4 regions of the Streptococcus pneumoniae genome follow, and region 4 is predicted to be linked to each of the others. Evidence: predicted binding sites of a transcription regulator. Region 4 holds the regulator's gene; each other region holds the start of a gene.
The links. Region 4 encodes Rex, which represses fermentation and respiration genes when NADH is low (regulators of the CRP and FNR family bind a similar motif). Its sites were predicted from a motif close to TTGTGAANTANTTCACAA; they were not measured.
Positions count from the first base shown of each region.

Region 1 (4,217 bases), 760 kb from region 4:
AGAACATGTTGCAGACCGTGGCGCATCAGCTTATCAAGCTTGGACTAAATTAGTTGCAGATTATAAAGAAGCTCATCCAGAACTGGCTGCAGAAGTAGAAGCCATCATCGACGGACGTGATCCAGTCGAAGTGACTCCAGCAGACTTCCCAGCTTTAGAAAATGGTTTTTCTCAAGCAACTCGTAATTCAAGTCAAGATGCCTTGAATGTTGTGGCAGCTAAATTACCAACCTTCCTAGGTGGATCAGCTGACCTTGCTCACTCAAACATGACTTATATCAAGACGGATGGACTTCAAGACGATACCAATCGCTTGAATCGTAACATTCAGTTTGGTGTTCGTGAATTTGCAATGGGAACAATCTTGAACGGGATGGCCCTTCATGGTGGACTTCGTGTATACGGTGGAACTTTCTTCGTCTTCTCTGACTATGTGAAGGCAGCTGTCCGCTTGTCAGCCTTACAAGGACTTCCTGTGACTTATGTCTTTACCCATGATTCAATCGCAGTTGGGGAAGATGGTCCGACTCACGAACCAGTTGAGCATTTAGCAGGTCTTCGTGCTATGCCAAATCTAAATGTTTTCCGTCCAGCAGATGCGCGTGAAACGCAAGCAGCTTGGTACCTTGCAGTGACAAGTGAGAAAACACCAACTGCCCTTGTCTTGACACGTCAAAACTTGACTGTTGAAGATGGAACAGACTTCGACAAGGTTGCTAAAGGTGCTTATGTTGTATATGAAAATGCAGCCGACTTTGATACCATCTTGATTGCGACAGGTTCAGAGGTTAATCTTGCTGTCTCAGCTGCTAAAGAATTGGCTAGTCAAGGCGAAAAAATCCGCGTAGTCAGCATGCCATCTACAGATGTCTTTGATAAACAAGATGCAGCTTACAAGGAAGAAATTCTTCCAAATGCAGTCCGCCGTCGTGTTGCAGTCGAAATGGGTGCAAGTCAAAACTGGTACAAATATGTTGGTCTCGATGGTGCCGTTCTAGGTATTGATACCTTCGGAGCCTCTGCCCCAGCACCAAAAGTATTGGCAGAATATGGCTTTACTGTCGAAAATCTTGTAAAAGTTGTTCGAAATTTGAAATAATCCTAAAAATCAGGGCGTAAGCTCTGGTTTTTCTTACCAGAAAAGTAAGGTACAATCTTGTAAAAGTAGCTGAAATTTGATATAGTAGTCCTATGTAAAAGACAAAGGAGAAAACAATGAATCCAAATATTACTTTTTTAATCATGCTTGTAGGTATGATGGCCTTGATGTTCTTTATGCAACGTTCTCAAAAGAAACAAGCTCAAAAGCGTATGGAAAGCTTAAATAAACTACAAAAAGGCTATGAAGTGATTACAATCGGTGGACTTTATGGAACAGTCGATGAAGTAGATACGGAGAAGGGAACAATAGTTCTTGACGTAGATGGAGTTTACTTGACTTTTGAACTAGCTGCTATCAAGACAGTATTACCGCTGAAAGAAACAGCTTCACTAGAAGGCGCAATTGAAAAATAAGACGGGATCACGAACTCCCGTTTTCTATAAAAGAAAGGAAATGGGATGAAAAAATTAGTCTTTGTCTGTCTGGGAAATATTTGCCGTAGCCCTATGGCCGAGTTTGTTATGAAATCAATGACAGATAACTACGAAATCCAAAGTCGAGCAACTTCCTCTTGGGAACATGGCAATCCGATTCATAAGGGGACTCAGGGAATTTTTCAAGAGTATGAGATTCCTTATGACAAGAACAAGACATCGCTTCAGATTAGTAAGGAAGATTTTGAAGCCTTTGATTATATTATCGGAATGGACGCTTCAAATATTTCTGACTTACGTCAGATGTGTCCAGTAGACTGTCAAGATAAGATTTACTCATTTTCATCTGAAAGTGTTCCAGACCCTTGGTATACAGGAGATTTTGAAGAAACCTATCGACGTGTTCAAGAGGGCTGTCAAGCTTGGTTAGAACGTTTAGAAAAGGAGAGTTAAGGTGGAAAATCTTACGAATTTTTACGAAAAGTATCGTGTCTATCTGACTCGTCCACGTTTAGAGCTTTTGGCAGTAGTTACCATTGTTTTCTGTGCTGTACTCGTCTTTTTTCTAAATATTCCAGGAAAAGGTGTCTTAAAACTCGATAATGGAACGATTGTTTATGATGGCAGTCTTGTCCGTGGTAAAATGAATGGCCAAGGTACCATTACCTTCCAAAATGGAGACCAATATACAGGTGGCTTCAACAATGGAGCCTTCAACGGAAAAGGTACCTTTCAATCTAAAGAAGGCTGGACCTACGAAGGTGATTTTGTAAATGGTCAGGCTGAAGGAAAAGGGAAACTAACAACAGAACAAGAAGTCGTTTATGAAGGAACTTTTAAACAAGGCGTTTTTCAACAAAAATAAAGCCTCCTTATCAAAGGAGGTATTATTAGAATCACAAGGTAAGCGCTTACCTGTGAATCCCTTTCTTTCCAAATCCCTCTTCCAAGCAAGTTTGTGAAATAAAAAATATTTGAAATAAATTTCACAAACTTCAAAGATAAAACTTGATAAGAAAAGAAAATGAGAAAAGTTTCACAAGAGTTTAAAAATTCTTTGTGAAATGTTTATGAAACTGTTTACAAAGTTGAAATAATGCGTTATAATAAACTTGTGAAAAAATTAACAAAGGATATCGTTCCTTGAAAGCTATGGAGGAAAATATGGCTGATAAAAAAACTGTGACACCAGAGGAAAAGAAACTCGTTGCTGAAAAACACGTAGATGAGTTGGTTCAAAAAGCTCTAGTTGCCCTTGAAGAAATGCGTAAATTGGATCAAGAACAAGTTGACTACATCGTTGCCAAAGCATCAGTAGCAGCTTTGGATGCCCACGGAGAATTGGCTTTACATGCCTTTGAAGAAACAGGACGTGGTGTATTTGAAGACAAAGCAACTAAGAACTTGTTTGCTTGTGAACACGTAGTAAACAACATGCGCCACACTAAGACAGTTGGCGTTATCGAAGAAGACGATGTAACAGGATTGACTCTTATTGCTGAACCAGTTGGTGTTGTTTGTGGTATTACTCCAACAACAAACCCAACATCAACAGCAATCTTCAAATCATTGATTTCATTGAAGACACGTAACCCAATCGTCTTTGCCTTCCATCCATCAGCACAAGAATCATCTGCTCATGCAGCTCGTATCGTCCGCGATGCAGCTATCGCAGCTGGTGCTCCTGAAAACTGTGTACAGTGGATCACTCAACCATCTATGGAAGCAACTAGTGCCCTTATGAACCACGAAGGTATTGCAACAATCCTTGCAACAGGTGGTAATGCCATGGTTAAAGCCGCATACTCATGTGGTAAACCAGCTCTTGGGGTAGGTGCCGGAAACGTTCCAGCTTATGTTGAAAAATCAGCAAACATTCGTCAAGCAGCACACGATATCGTCATGTCTAAATCATTTGATAACGGTATGGTCTGTGCATCTGAACAAGCAGTTATCATTGATAAAGAAATTTACGATGAATTTGTAGCAGAGTTCAAATCTTACCACACTTACTTTGTAAACAAAAAAGAAAAAGCTCTTCTTGAAGAGTTCTGCTTCGGCGTCAAAGCAAACAGCAAAAACTGTGCTGGTGCAAAATTGAACGCTGACATCGTTGGTAAACCAGCAACTTGGATTGCAGAACAAGCAGGATTTACAGTTCCAGAAGGAACAAACATTCTTGCTGCAGAATGTAAAGAAGTTGGCGAAAATGAGCCATTGACTCGTGAAAAATTGTCACCAGTTATTGCAGTTTTGAAATCTGAAAGCCGTGAAGATGGTATTACTAAGGCTCGTCAAATGGTTGAATTTAACGGTCTTGGACACTCAGCAGCTATCCACACAGCTGACGAAGAATTGACTAAAGAATTTGGTAAAGCTGTTAAAGCTATTCGTGTTATCTGTAACTCACCTTCTACTTTTGGTGGTATCGGGGACGTTTACAATGCCTTCTTGCCATCATTGACACTTGGATGTGGTTCTTACGGACGCAACTCAGTTGGGGATAACGTTAGTGCCATTAACCTCTTGAATATCAAAAAAGTCGGAAGACGGAGAAATAACATGCAATGGATGAAACTTCCTTCAAAAACATACTTTGAACGTGATTCAATTCAATACCTTCAAAAATGTCGTGACGTTGAACGTGTCATGATCGTTACTGACCATGCCATGGTAGAGCT
Region 1 covers NZ_LN831051.1:719,689-723,905, forward strand. Annotated here, with positions in the region: gene tkt (transketolase) at 1-1,099, shown strand, start outside; gene yajC (preprotein translocase subunit YajC) at 1,216-1,515, shown strand; gene AT689_RS03810 (low molecular weight protein-tyrosine-phosphatase) at 1,561-1,989, shown strand; gene AT689_RS03815 (MORN repeat-containing protein) at 1,991-2,401, shown strand; gene adhE (bifunctional acetaldehyde-CoA/alcohol dehydrogenase) at 2,701-4,217, shown strand, end outside.
Region 1: the regulator Rex is predicted to act here: its motif matches at 2,649-2,666, upstream of adhE (bifunctional acetaldehyde-CoA/alcohol dehydrogenase).

Region 2 (4,217 bases), 830 kb from region 4:
GTAGCAACGTCTTCTTTGTCCATAGACAAAACGGTATTGACCAATGTTTTACCTGTTGAGTGAGCCATAGAACCAACGTTAAGAGTCTTGATTGGCACGCCGCCTTCGATGGCACGAAGGGCATCTTGAGGTGTTTCAAACAAGATAAGGGCATGTGTTTCTCCAAAACGTGGGTCTTTTGAAATCTCAATCAGTTTTTGAATTGGAACCACGTTAGCCTTGACATTACCTGGAGCTGCTTGTTTAATCAATTCTTTACGAAGGTCGTCTTTAGCCACATTATCTGAAGCAACGATGATACGATTTGCTTTTGAATCTGGAGTCCAAGCAGTTGCAACCTGACCGTGAAGTAGACGTGTGTCAAGACGGGCAAGATTGATTTTCAATTTACCGTCTCCGATAACAGTTCCTTCTGGGATAGCAGTTTGGGCACCTGGAGCAGCTGCAGCGCTTGCAACTTCTTCAACTGGATTTAGCTCTTCTGGAAGAGCTTTGATGCCATCTTTGGCTTCTTTAATGATATTAGCAGCGACTTTTTCTACACCTGCAGCAGCGTCCATGAGGCGCTCTGTGTAGGCTTGAATCAACATCGGTAAGTTAAGTCCTGTGATGATGGCAAACTTACGCTCAGGATTTTCTCCCATCACGCGACTAGCTTGGTTAAATGGAGAACCACTCCAAAGGTCAGCCAAAACTAGAACCTCATCTTCTGCGTCAAATGCAGCAACAGCGTTATTAAACTTAGCGTATAGATCATCAGGACCTTCATTTGGCATAAAGGTCACAACTTGAACCTTTTCTTGTTCACCAAAGATCATAGATCCTGACTGATGAATACCCGCAGCAAATTCGCCGTGGCTCGCAATAATGATTCCGATACTCATTATTGTCATTCCTCCTTTTTTGTTTTAGTTTTCATTTAAGAAAACTTTAAGACTGTTTAAGTATAAACCGTTTTCATAAAAAAAGCAACTATTTATCATAAAAAATTAAAAAAATTTATTTTTGTATGTTGATATGTTGAGTTTTTGAGGAGTAATCTTGAATTCTTATTTAAAATTTAATATAAAAAAGTTGGAAGAAGCTTCCAACTTTTAAAATAGGTTTCTATTAGATTAGTGGGTGAAGTCGAGTACCATACGTCCTTGGATTTGGCCTTTTTCCATTTCGTCGAAAATGGCAACAGCATCTTCTACTGGACGTTTTTGAACAACTGGGACTACCAGACCTTCTGCACCAAATTGGAAGGCTTCTTCTAAGTCTTTACGAGTTCCGACAAGAGAACCGATGACTTGGATTCCATCGAGGACTGTTTTAACGATGCTGAGTTCCATCATTTCAGAAGGAAGACCAACAGCGACGACGCGACCACCAGCACGAATGGAATCAACAGCCTGGTTGAAGGCAACTTTAGACACAGCAGTTACGACAGCTGAATGAGCTCCTCCATCAGTTTTTTCTTTAATGAGTCCAGCTACATCTTCAACTTCGAGGCCGTTAATCACAATGTCAGCGCCTACTTCTTTTGCAAGGGCAAGTTTGTCATTGTTGATATCGACTGCGATAACATGAGCATTGAATACTTTTTTAGCGTATTGAACAGCGAGGTTACCAAGTCCACCAGCACCGTAAAGAACAACCCATTGGCCTGGTTCAACTTTTGCTTCTTTGATAGCTTTATAGGTTGTTACTCCAGCACATGTGATAGAAGAAGCTTGGGCTGGATCAAGTCCGTCAGGAACTTTGACAGCATAGTCAGCAGTTACGATACATTGTTCAGCCATACCACCGTCTACTGAGTAGCCAGCATTTTTCACTGTACGGCAAAGGGTTTCGCGACCAGTTGTACAGTATTCGCAAGTGCCACATCCTTCAAAGAACCAAGCAACGCTGACGCGGTCACCGACTTTAAGGCTTTTCACATCTGGAGCAATCTCTTTAACGATACCGATACCTTCGTGCCCAAGAACACGTCCTGGGACTTGACCAAAGTCACCATGAGCAACGTGGAGGTCGGTGTGGCAAACGCCACAGTATTCAACTTCTACAAGTGCTTCCCCAGTTTCAAGTGGACGGAGTACTTTTTCTTCAATAGCAACACCAGTGCTTTCTGTATTTACAACAACAGCTTTCATAGCTATCCTCCTTGATATTGACCGAGAACAGGGACAACGGGACTGGATTGATTTTTTGTCAACAGAGTCGAGTGTGACGAGCTCTCTTGTATTTATATGTGAAGTATATCACAAAAGAAAGCCTTTTCCAAGGTTTTGGAGACAAAAAGTAGAACAATCGATTAACTGGTTGATGAGACTGTGAAAAGAGCACAAAGACCAGCTTGCAAGCTGGTCATACTCTTCGAAAATCTCTTCAAACCACGTCAGCTTCATCTACAACCTCAAAGCAGTGCTTTGAGCAACCTACGGTTAGCTTCCTAGTTTGCTCTTTGATTCTCATTGAGTATCAGTATAGGTTATAAGAATAAGTCTTGTAGGGTTTTGGCAACCCCATCTTGGTCGTTGGTAAGGGAAATTTGCTCATCTGCATGAGGGAGTAGCTCTGGATTGGCATTTTTCATGGCATAACCCTTCCCAGCAAAAGCGAGCATTTCGGTATCATTGTGTTCATCTCCAAAGGCAATCAAATCTTTTTTGTCACGATTCATTATCTTGAGCAAGTAGTCCAAAGCAAAGGCCTTGTTGACACCTTTTGGGGTACATTCAAGGATATTGAGCGGACCTCCCCAGGTATTGATAGAAAGTTGATGCTGGTAGAAGGCGTTCATGTCTTTTGCCAAGGCATATTTGTCACTGGCTCTGGTCTGCAAGAGGATACAGTTAGGGTCCTTGGTCACCAATTCAGGCTGGAATTGATCTTCAGGCTGGAAAGCTTCTACACCAAATAGTTTGGGATTGGCAATTTCTTCATTGGGATTTGTAATGTAGAATTTTTTACGATATTCTCCAGCGATAAAATCGGCTTGAATGTCCTCTGAACGTTGAACCATATCTAGCAGATATTTTTTGTCTACAGTCAAACACTTTTCAAAATCCCAAACTTGGTCTGGTAAATGAGTAAGGGATCCGTTGAAGTTAATCATAGGAGTGTCTAAGCCCAGTTCACGGTAAAAATCTTTTGACATACGGTAAGGGCGACCTGTCGTAATAATAACCTGATGGCCTTTTTCAGCAACTTTTTTGATGGTTCTTTTGGTAAAGTCAGAAATTTGACTGTCTGAGTTGAGCAGGGTTCCATCCAGGTCAACTGCAATAATTTTTTTCGTCATATGGACCTTTCTAGTGTGTTTTCAGATAAGATGTCTTCTATTATAACAGAAAGCAGGCAGAAAAGCAGATTCCAAACAAAAAATGAAATTGGATTAATTTCTTAAACAAATCAAACAAAGACATTGAAAAAGTGAATGATAAATGATATAATTATATTATTGTTCGTAAAAATTAAAAGGAGATTGATGATGGACAAATTATTTAAACTAAAAGAGAACGGTACAGACGTTCGTACAGAGGTTCTCGCTGGTTTAACAACTTTCTTTGCAATGAGCTATATTCTCTTTGTAAACCCACAAATACTTTCACAAACAGGAATGCCTGCTCAGGGCGTCTTCCTAGCGACGATTATTGGTGCAGTAGCGGGTACCTTGATGATGGCTTTTTATGCTAACTTACCTTATGCCCAAGCGCCAGGTATGGGACTCAATGCCTTCTTTACCTTTACAGTTGTATTCGGGCTTGGTTATTCTTGGCAAGAAGCCCTAGCTATGGTCTTCATCTGTGGGATTATTTCATTGATTATTACCTTGACAAATGTTCGTAAAATGATCATTGAATCGATTCCCAATGCTCTTCGCTCAGCTATTTCAGCTGGTATCGGTGTCTTCCTTGCCTATGTAGGGATTAAGAATGCTGGACTTTTGAAATTCACGATTGATCCAGGCAACTATACTGTTGTAGGAGAAGGGGCTGACAAAGCTCAAGCAACGATTGCAGCAAACTCTTCAGCAGTTCCAGGATTGGTCAGCTTTAATAATCCAGCTGTTTTAGTGGCTCTTGCAGGACTTGCCATTACTATCTTCTTTGTCATCAAAGGGATTAAAGGGGGAATTATTCTCTCTATCTTGACAACAACTGTTCTTGCTATTGCAGTTGGTTTGGTTGATTTGTCTAGTATCGATTTTGCTAATAACCATGTTGGTGCAG
Region 2 covers NZ_LN831051.1:204,321-208,537, reverse strand. Annotated here, with positions in the region: gene AT689_RS01030 (PTS sugar transporter subunit IIB) at 1-884, opposite strand, end outside; gene adhP (alcohol dehydrogenase AdhP) at 1,116-2,135, opposite strand; gene AT689_RS01020 (Cof-type HAD-IIB family hydrolase) at 2,474-3,286, opposite strand; gene AT689_RS01015 (NCS2 family permease) at 3,476-4,217, shown strand, end outside.
Region 2: the regulator Rex is predicted to act here: its motif matches at 2,232-2,249, upstream of adhP (alcohol dehydrogenase AdhP).

Region 3 (4,217 bases), 900 kb from region 4:
AGTGGTCATTTCTTCTGCTACTTGGTGTTGAACCTCAAGGGCAATCTCATCTTTTTTCTCAAACAATTCATCCAAGGTTAATTTTGGAACAGAAGAGCGAAGAGCATCTTCGATATAAGATTTAATCTGAGATTCTGGACGTATGAGTTTATAGTAAGCATCTGTCACGCTCTGCTCGTTGACACGGTACTGAGTCGCTACATTCATCATAACGAACACATTGTCCTTGGTCTTAGTCTCAACCACAATATCACTTTGCAACAAGCGCAACTGAATCCGTGCTGCAATCGAGTCAATCCCAAAAGGCAAGCGAATATGAATACCGCTATTAGCAACCTTTTGGTATTTCCCAAAGCGTTCAATAATCGCCACCGACTGCTGACGAACCACATAAACTGTACTCAGTGTGACTATCACCAATAGGAGCACACAAACAATCAGAAAAATCATGAAAAATATTGCCATAATGGAACCTCCACAAGTATTTTTCTAGTATTATAGCACATTTAAAGAAGGCTGTGCCGTTTTTACTGCGATTTTTCCTGAAATGTCAATAATTAGAGGTGAATTGTCCTATTGTCGTCCAATCTCTTGCTAAAATAACTCTTTATAAAAGGCAATCGTTTCTTCTAAGGTTGGCATAAATGGATTTCCTGGTGCGCAGGCATCAATCAAGGCATTCTTAGAAAGGTATTCAAAGTCGAAATCTTTTTCTTCAATACCAAGTTCAGTCAGTTTCTTAGGAATACCTACTGTCTCAGAAAGCTTCTCAATCTCAGCAATCGCATAATCGGCACATTCTTGATCTGATTTACCTTCTACATGAAGTCCCAAGGCTTTGGCAACATTGCGGAAAGCTTCTGGTACACGTTTAGCATTTTCACGTTCTATAACTGGTAGCAACATGGCACAGCAAACACCATGTGGCAAATTATATACTGCACCGAGTTGGTGAGCCATTGAGTGAACATAGCCAAGACCAGCATTATTAAAGCTCATACCACCAAGGAAGATGGCATTGACCATACCTTCACGCGCTTCAATATCATGTCCGTTTGCTACAGCACGAGGAAGATATTCCTTGATAAGCTCAATAGCACCAATAGACAGTTTCTTGGTTACATCATAAGCACCAGGTGTTACCAAAGCTTCAACAGCGTGAGTCAGAGCATCCATACCAGTAGCAGCAGTCAAGGCTTGAGGTTTTGAAATCATCAATTCAGGGTCATTAACAGAAATCAAGGCAAGGCTATTCTTGTCAACCATTACCATCTTAACCTTGCGTTCTTCATCAGTAATCACATAGTTAATGGTAATTTCTGCAGAAGTTCCTGCCGTTGTATTGATAGCCACAACTGGCAAGCCTTTTTTAGCAGACTTATGAAGCCCTTCATAATCCTGTGGTTTTCCACCATTTATAGCCATGATAGAAATACAACTAGCTGCATCCTGTGGAGAACCCCCGCCAAGACTGATGATAAAGTCACAGCCATGTTCTTGCAAAGCAGCTACCCCATCTGTGACATTTTTACAAGTAGGGTTTGGCTCTACATCGCTAAAGATGACATATTCGATTCCTTCTGTATCCAGTGGTTTTAAAACCTTAGGCAAAATATCACTGCCTTCGATGTACTTATCTGTAACCAAAAGTGCCTTTTTATAGCCAAGTTCCTTGATATAAGGACCCACTTCATTTACAACACCTTTACCAATAAGGTTGACTGCCGGAACATAAAATGTAGCCATATAATTTTCCTCCTGCGCCTCCGCGCTATCTATTTAACATCATTATATTACTTTTTGTATTCGTTTTCAATTATTTGTGAATTGTTTAACAAATCTTTTTAAAAGGATAGGAGGGACGTAAGTTCACCTCCTATATAAACAAGTTTTATTTATGTAGTGGTCCCAACAACTGACATGCACGATAGTCTGCTGATTCTAGATCTTCTGTTCCAAATAAGGACCAATTTTTAGGTCTAAAGATATCTTCCTCAGGTACATTATGCATATTGACAGGAATTCTCAACATAGAAGCCAAGGTAATCAAGTCTGCTCCAATGTGTCCATATGTTATGGCTCCATGATTAGCTCCCCAATTATTCATGACGTCATAGACAGACTTGAAAGCACCTTTTCCTGTCAAACGTGGAGCAAACCAAGTAGTTGGCCATCCTGGATCTGTACGATTATCTAAAGTATGGTGAACATCTTCAGGAAGTTCAAGTGTGTAACCTTCTGCAATTTGTAGCACTGGACCAACCCCTTTTAGAAGATTGAGACGTACCATTGTTACTGGCATATCCCCCTTCGTCAAGAAACGAGTTGAGAATCCTCCTCCACGGAAGTATTCGCGGTTTGCTGGTGGGAAGTCTGTATTTTCAAGCATAGCCTGCACTTCACTTTCTTCCAACTCCCAGAATGGTTTCATAACAGGTTTGCCATCTCGAGTAGCTTGACCTGTACCATCCAATGTACAAGAACCAGAATTGATTAGATGTAAGAAGCCAGCTGCAGCACGACCCTCTAAAGTATGTCCCGTTACACGTTTAACAGCCTCTGGGCTCCAATAAGTACGCACATCAGCAAAGATTTGTGGAGTATTTGTTAATAGATAATTAAAGAGCATAGACACACCATTTAGTGAATCATTCTCTGTCGCAAATACAAATGGTTTTCGAATACCATTCCAGTCAAACTGAGTATTGAGGAAAGTTTCCATAAAGTCCCCATTTGGGAAATGGTCTGTCCACTGACGTTGACCTTGGAAACCAGCTACTAAAGCATGGTGACCAACTGCTTCTTCCTCAAAACCAAGTTCAGCAAGTCTTGGGTTACCAACCATTAAGTCACGTCCAATCATGAACATCTTAATAACAAATTCCCATTGTCTATCTTTTTCTTCACGGCTTAAAACAAGGTCTTCACGGTTATGGTCGAATCCTTCTTTTACGTTTTCTTTCACCCATTTGAGCGCACGTTCGAACTCTTCAGGGTCGTAAATACCACGGTCCATACGGCGTGTGAACTCCGTCATATCTACCGATTCATTTCGCATTCCTAAGTATTCTTGGAAGAAATCTGAATTTACAATAGAACCGCCAATCCCCATCGAAACACTACCCATTGATAGATAAGCAGTGTCTCTCATCAAGCCAGTTGCAAGAGCTGCACGCGCATAACGTAAAAGTTTTTCTTTGACATCTTCTGGAATAGCTGTATCACTAGCTTCCTGGACGTCTCTACCATAAATCCCAAAGGCTGGAATCCCTTTTTGAGCATGTGAAGCTAGTACAGCTGCAAGATAGACAGCTCCTGGGCGTTCTGTCCCATTAAATCCCCAAATAGCATGAGGAATATCTGGAGACATATCCATAGTTTCACTACCATAACACCAGCATGGTGTAACTGTAATTGTTGCGCAAACATTTGACTTTTTAAACAACTCATGGGAAGTCGCAGCCTCTGGAACACGACCAATGGTAGATGGAGAAATCACGCATTCCACAGGTTCCCCATCTGGATATTTCAATGTGCTTGAAATCAAATCTGCCACACTTTTAGCCATGTTCATTGTTTGCACTTCAAGTGATTCGCGTACACCTTGACGACGACCATCAATAGTCGGACGAATACCAATACGTGGATGTTGAATCATACTATTTTCCTCTTATTTTTCTGTTTCTTTCATACTACCATCTCCATTATATTTACGGTAGCCTGGGTGACGACCTGTAACCTTATAATTTTCTCGCATTGAGAATAGACGTTCTAAAGTCGGACGAGCAATTTCTTGCTCCTCAATGCCCTTTGTAGAAAGTAACATTCTTCCGTGGAAGGTTGTCTTTGCGACTAATTCTAAAGTTTCCATACGGTAGTATGCTGTAATTACATCGCTTCCGACAGTCAGAGCTCCATGATTTTCTAATAGCATGACATCATGATCGGGCAGATAAGGTGTAATTGCTTCTGGCACTTCCATTGTAGACGGAACTCCAAATGGCGTTATAGGAATTGCCCCTACCACAATCGCGCTCTCAATTAGTGAATAAGTATCTAAAGGAATGTGTGCAAGAGCAAATCCTGTTGCAATCGGTGGATGCGCGTGAACAACTGAACGGACATCCTCACGTTCTTCGTAGCACCGAATGTGCATTTTAATTTCACTAGAAGGACAGTAATCACCTTCTGCTTCTAAAATCTCTCCTTTAAGATTT
Region 3 covers NZ_LN831051.1:584,484-588,700, reverse strand. Annotated here, with positions in the region: gene AT689_RS03100 (SPFH domain-containing protein) at 1-450, opposite strand, end outside; gene AT689_RS03095 (iron-containing alcohol dehydrogenase) at 595-1,746, opposite strand; gene AT689_RS03090 (L-fucose isomerase) at 1,892-3,658, opposite strand; gene AT689_RS03085 (class II aldolase/adducin family protein) at 3,671-4,217, opposite strand, start outside.
Region 3: the regulator Rex is predicted to act here: its motif matches at 1,821-1,838, upstream of AT689_RS03095 (iron-containing alcohol dehydrogenase).

Region 4 (4,217 bases):
GAAGGTAAGAAAGCTATCTTGATTGATGATATTTTAAATACAGGACGTACCTTCTCTGAAGCTTCTAAAATCGTTGAACGTGAAGGAGCTACAGAAATTTATGCTGTTTCTAGCCACGGTCTCTTCGTCGAGGGAGCTGCTGAGCTTCTTGACAATACTAATATTAAAGAAATTCTTGTGACTGATTCAGTAGCAACAAAAGAAAAAACTCCTAAAAATGTATGCTATATCACTGCTAGTGAGTTAATTGGTGATGCTATCGTACGTATTCACGAAAGAAAACCAGTCAGCCCACTCTTTGCCTACAATAAAAAGAAATAAGGTGATTCTTTGATTTATTTGGACAATGCTGCAACGACTCCTATGTCAGCAGTTGCTATTTCAGCTATGACCAAGGTTATGCAAGAAACCCACGGAAATCCTTCTAGTATTCATGGTCATGGTCGTCAAGCTGGCAAACTCTTGCGAGAAGCCCGTCAGGAACTAGCCCAGTTACTAAGGACAAAACCTCAACATATCTTTTTCACTTCTGGTGGGACTGAAGGCAATAATACTACCATCATTGGCTACTGTCTTCGTCACCAAGAACAAGGAAAACATATCATCACAACTGCCATCGAGCACCATGCTGTCCTTGAAACAATTGATTACTTGGTTCAACACTTTGGGTTTGAAGCAACCATTATCCAGCCAGAAAATCAAGAAATCACAGCCCAGCAAATTCAAAAGGCTTTACGTGACGATACGATTTTGGTTTCTACCATGTTTACCAATAATGAGACAGGAAACCTACTGCCCATCGCTGAAATTGGCCAAATACTCAAGCAACACCCTGCTGCCTATCATGTTGATGCAGTTCAGGCTATTGGTAAAATCCCAATTCATTCAGAAGAATTGGGCATTGATTTTCTCACTGCTTCTGCCCACAAATTCCATGGTCCTAAGGGAATCGGTTTTCTCTACGCATCTAGCATGGACTTTGATTCCTATCTACATGGCGGAGACCAGGAACAGAAAAAACGTGCAGGAACTGAAAATCTGCCTGCTATCGTAGGCATGGTTGCAGCCCTAAAAGAAGACCTAGAAAAACAAGAAGAACATTTTCAACATGTACAAAATCTAGAAACTGCCTTTCTGGCAGAGCTGGAGGGCATTCAGTATTACTTGAATAGAGGAAAACATCATCTCCCTTATGTTCTCAATATTGGATTTCCTGGTCAGAAAAATGACCTCTTACTCCTTCGGCTAGATTTAGCTGGAATTTCAATCTCTACTGGCTCAGCCTGTACTGCAGGCGTTGTCCAATCCAGCCATGTTCTTGAAGCCATGTATGGCGCAAATTCAGAACGCTTGAAGGAATCCCTTCGCATCAGTTTGTCGCCACAAAATACCGTTGAAGACCTACAAACCCTCGCAAAAACCTTAAAAGAAATTATCGGAGGTTAGCCATATGGCATTTGAAAAAATCATTCAGTTAAAAAATTGTCGTTACGATTACACTCTTAGCCCTTCTGTTAAAAAATTCACCCTCAAAGATAACACCTTTTTTGAAACTAAGGTTGGTAACTATGAACTGACTCGCCTTTTGGAAAAAGTGCCAAACAGCGGTGAAGGCTTCCAACTCAAAATCATCATTAACAAGGAAGTTACAGGGGCTAAAATCAATATCACTGATAAGTTTGGCCTTCGTCTAGTTGATATTTTCAAATCAGAAGACCACCATATTCATCAGGAAAAATTCTACTTCCTCATGGATAGCTTGGTAGAACGTGGTGTCTTTACAAAATCGGAAAGATAGAGCCAAAATGTTTGAACTGACCTATAAGGACTGCTATCATGTAGAGCGTACTCTCAAGTATGAGGATCATGAGGCTCTCATGTTGACTTTGTCAGGATGTGTAACCTTACCAGATACACTTTATGTGACTTCTCTGACTTTTAGGGGCCAAAAAGTTTATCAGGGTCTGGTCGGAGACCTCTACCGTTTTCTATCTCATGCAGATTTTTTACATCAAAACTAAGATTTTTCTTAGTTTTTTCTTATTTTTGTTGATTTTTTCACAATGTTTCTATAAAATAGAAGAATAGAAAGGTTGTGATTTTGTGAAAGATAAACAGTTTGCTATTCCAAAAGCTACAGCAAAAAGACTCTCTCTCTACTATCGAATTTTTAAGAGATTTCATGCAGAAAAGATTGAACGTGCCAACTCTAAGCAAATTGCAGAGGCTATCGGTATTGATTCAGCGACCGTACGTCGTGATTTTTCCTATTTTGGTGAACTTGGTCGTCGTGGTTTTGGATATGATGTCAAAAAACTAATGACATTTTTTGCCGATTTGCTCAATGACAACTCTATTACCAATGTCATGCTGGTTGGTATTGGAAATATGGGCCATGCCCTTCTCCACTACCGCTTCCACGAACGTAACAAGATGAAGATTATCATGGCCTTTGACCTAGATGACCATCCTGAAGTCGGTACCCAAACTCCTGACGGGATTCCCATTTACGGAATTTCTCAGATCAAGGATAAAATCAAGGATGCTGATGTGAAGACTGCTATCCTAACTGTTCCCAGCGTCAAGTCACAAGAGGTTGCTAATCTCTTGGTTGATGCTGGTGTGAAAGGAATTCTCAGTTTTTCACCAGTCCATCTGCATTTACCAAAAGACGTGGTCGTTCAGTATGTCGATTTGACAAGTGAACTCCAAACCCTCCTCTACTTCATGCGAAAAGAGGATTAGAAAGCGAAAATCATTTTATGAAAAAACCAGTTATTGGGATTACAGGAAACGAAAAAACTCATCCAGATGATGACATCATGATGAGCTACGCAGCAAAAGGCTTTGTTGAAGGCGTTAAAGATGCTGGAGGGATTCCCATCATCCTACCGATTGGTGATCAAGAAATGGCCTGCCACTATATCAGTTTGATTGACAAGCTCATCTTGACAGGTGGGCAAAATGTCGATCCAAAATTCTATGGCGAACCCAAAACCATTGATAGCGATGACTATCACCTTCAAAGAGATATCTTCGAACTGGCCCTCATCAAGGAAGCTATTAAACAGAAAAAGCCCATTTTCTCTGTCTGCCGTGGTACCCAACTCTTTAACGTTGCCATGGGTGGAACTTTGTACCAAGATATCGAAGACCATTGGCAGGATTCTTCTGTTGAGTACACAACTCAACGCTTGGTGACAGAACCAGATACCGTTCTCCAAGAAATCTATGGAGAAATCTCTCATATCAACTCCTTCCACCACCAGAGCATCAAGGACTTAGCACCAAATTTAAAAGTTGTGGCTCATGATCCTAAAGATGGTATCATTGAGGCTGTCATGAGTACGGATGATGTCGCCTTTCTCGGTGTCCAATGGCATCCAGAACTTCTTTTTGAAAATCGTCCCAAAGATAAAAAACTCTTTGACTATGTCGTTAATGAACTTTAGATTAAATCTGTCTTTTCACGATAACTAAAGTAATTAGAATGAGAGACAATCAAATGGTCCAAGAGAACAATCCCCATCAGTTCGCAGGCTTCTTTAACAAGTTTAGTGACATGATCATCATTTTGGCTAGGCGCTACCGCTCCTGAAGGATGATTGTGGACCAAGATAAGAGAAGTCGCCATATGCTTGATTGCATAGTGAAGAATCTCTCGCGGTTCAGCGATACTACGAGTTACAGAACCGATAAAAATGGTCTGCTGATGGATGATTTGATTTTGAGTATTGAGATAGAGTGCCACCAGGTGCTCTTGTTTTTTATCCCCTAATTCCTGCTGCATCTTCTTGGCCAACTTTTGACTGCTGAGAATACTTTCCATTTCAAGAGTCTCGTGTTTGTGAATACGATGCCCCAGTTCAATCATAGCTTGTAATTCTATGGCCTTAACACGCCCAATACCAGACAAACTCTGCAATTCCTGCAGGGTCATTTTTTTCAAATCCGTTAGGCTTGAAAGATTGTTCAAGACTTTTTGGGCAATTTCAAAAACGCTAGCTTGACGTGTTCCTGTCCTGAGTAAAATAGCTAGCAACTCTTGGTTACTAAGCGCTTCAACTCCTTCCTTGGCCAGCCTTTCTCTTGGTAATAGTGAATCTTCTTGGAATGAAATACTGTACATAAAAATCCTCCTCACTTTATTATTCGTGAGAAGGATGGAAAATTAGATTTTTTTCTCAATTGGAGCCACACTGGCTAAAAGTTTTTTC
Region 4 covers NZ_LN831051.1:1,481,258-1,485,474, reverse strand. Annotated here, with positions in the region: gene AT689_RS07970 (ribose-phosphate diphosphokinase) at 1-321, shown strand, start outside; gene AT689_RS07965 (cysteine desulfurase family protein) at 331-1,446, shown strand; gene AT689_RS07960 (DUF1831 domain-containing protein) at 1,451-1,798, shown strand; gene AT689_RS07955 (DUF4649 family protein) at 1,806-2,021, shown strand; gene AT689_RS07950 (redox-sensing transcriptional repressor Rex) at 2,104-2,745, shown strand; gene AT689_RS07945 (gamma-glutamyl-gamma-aminobutyrate hydrolase family protein) at 2,763-3,452, shown strand; gene radC (RadC family protein) at 3,449-4,129, opposite strand; gene pcrA (DNA helicase PcrA) at 4,172-4,217, opposite strand, start outside.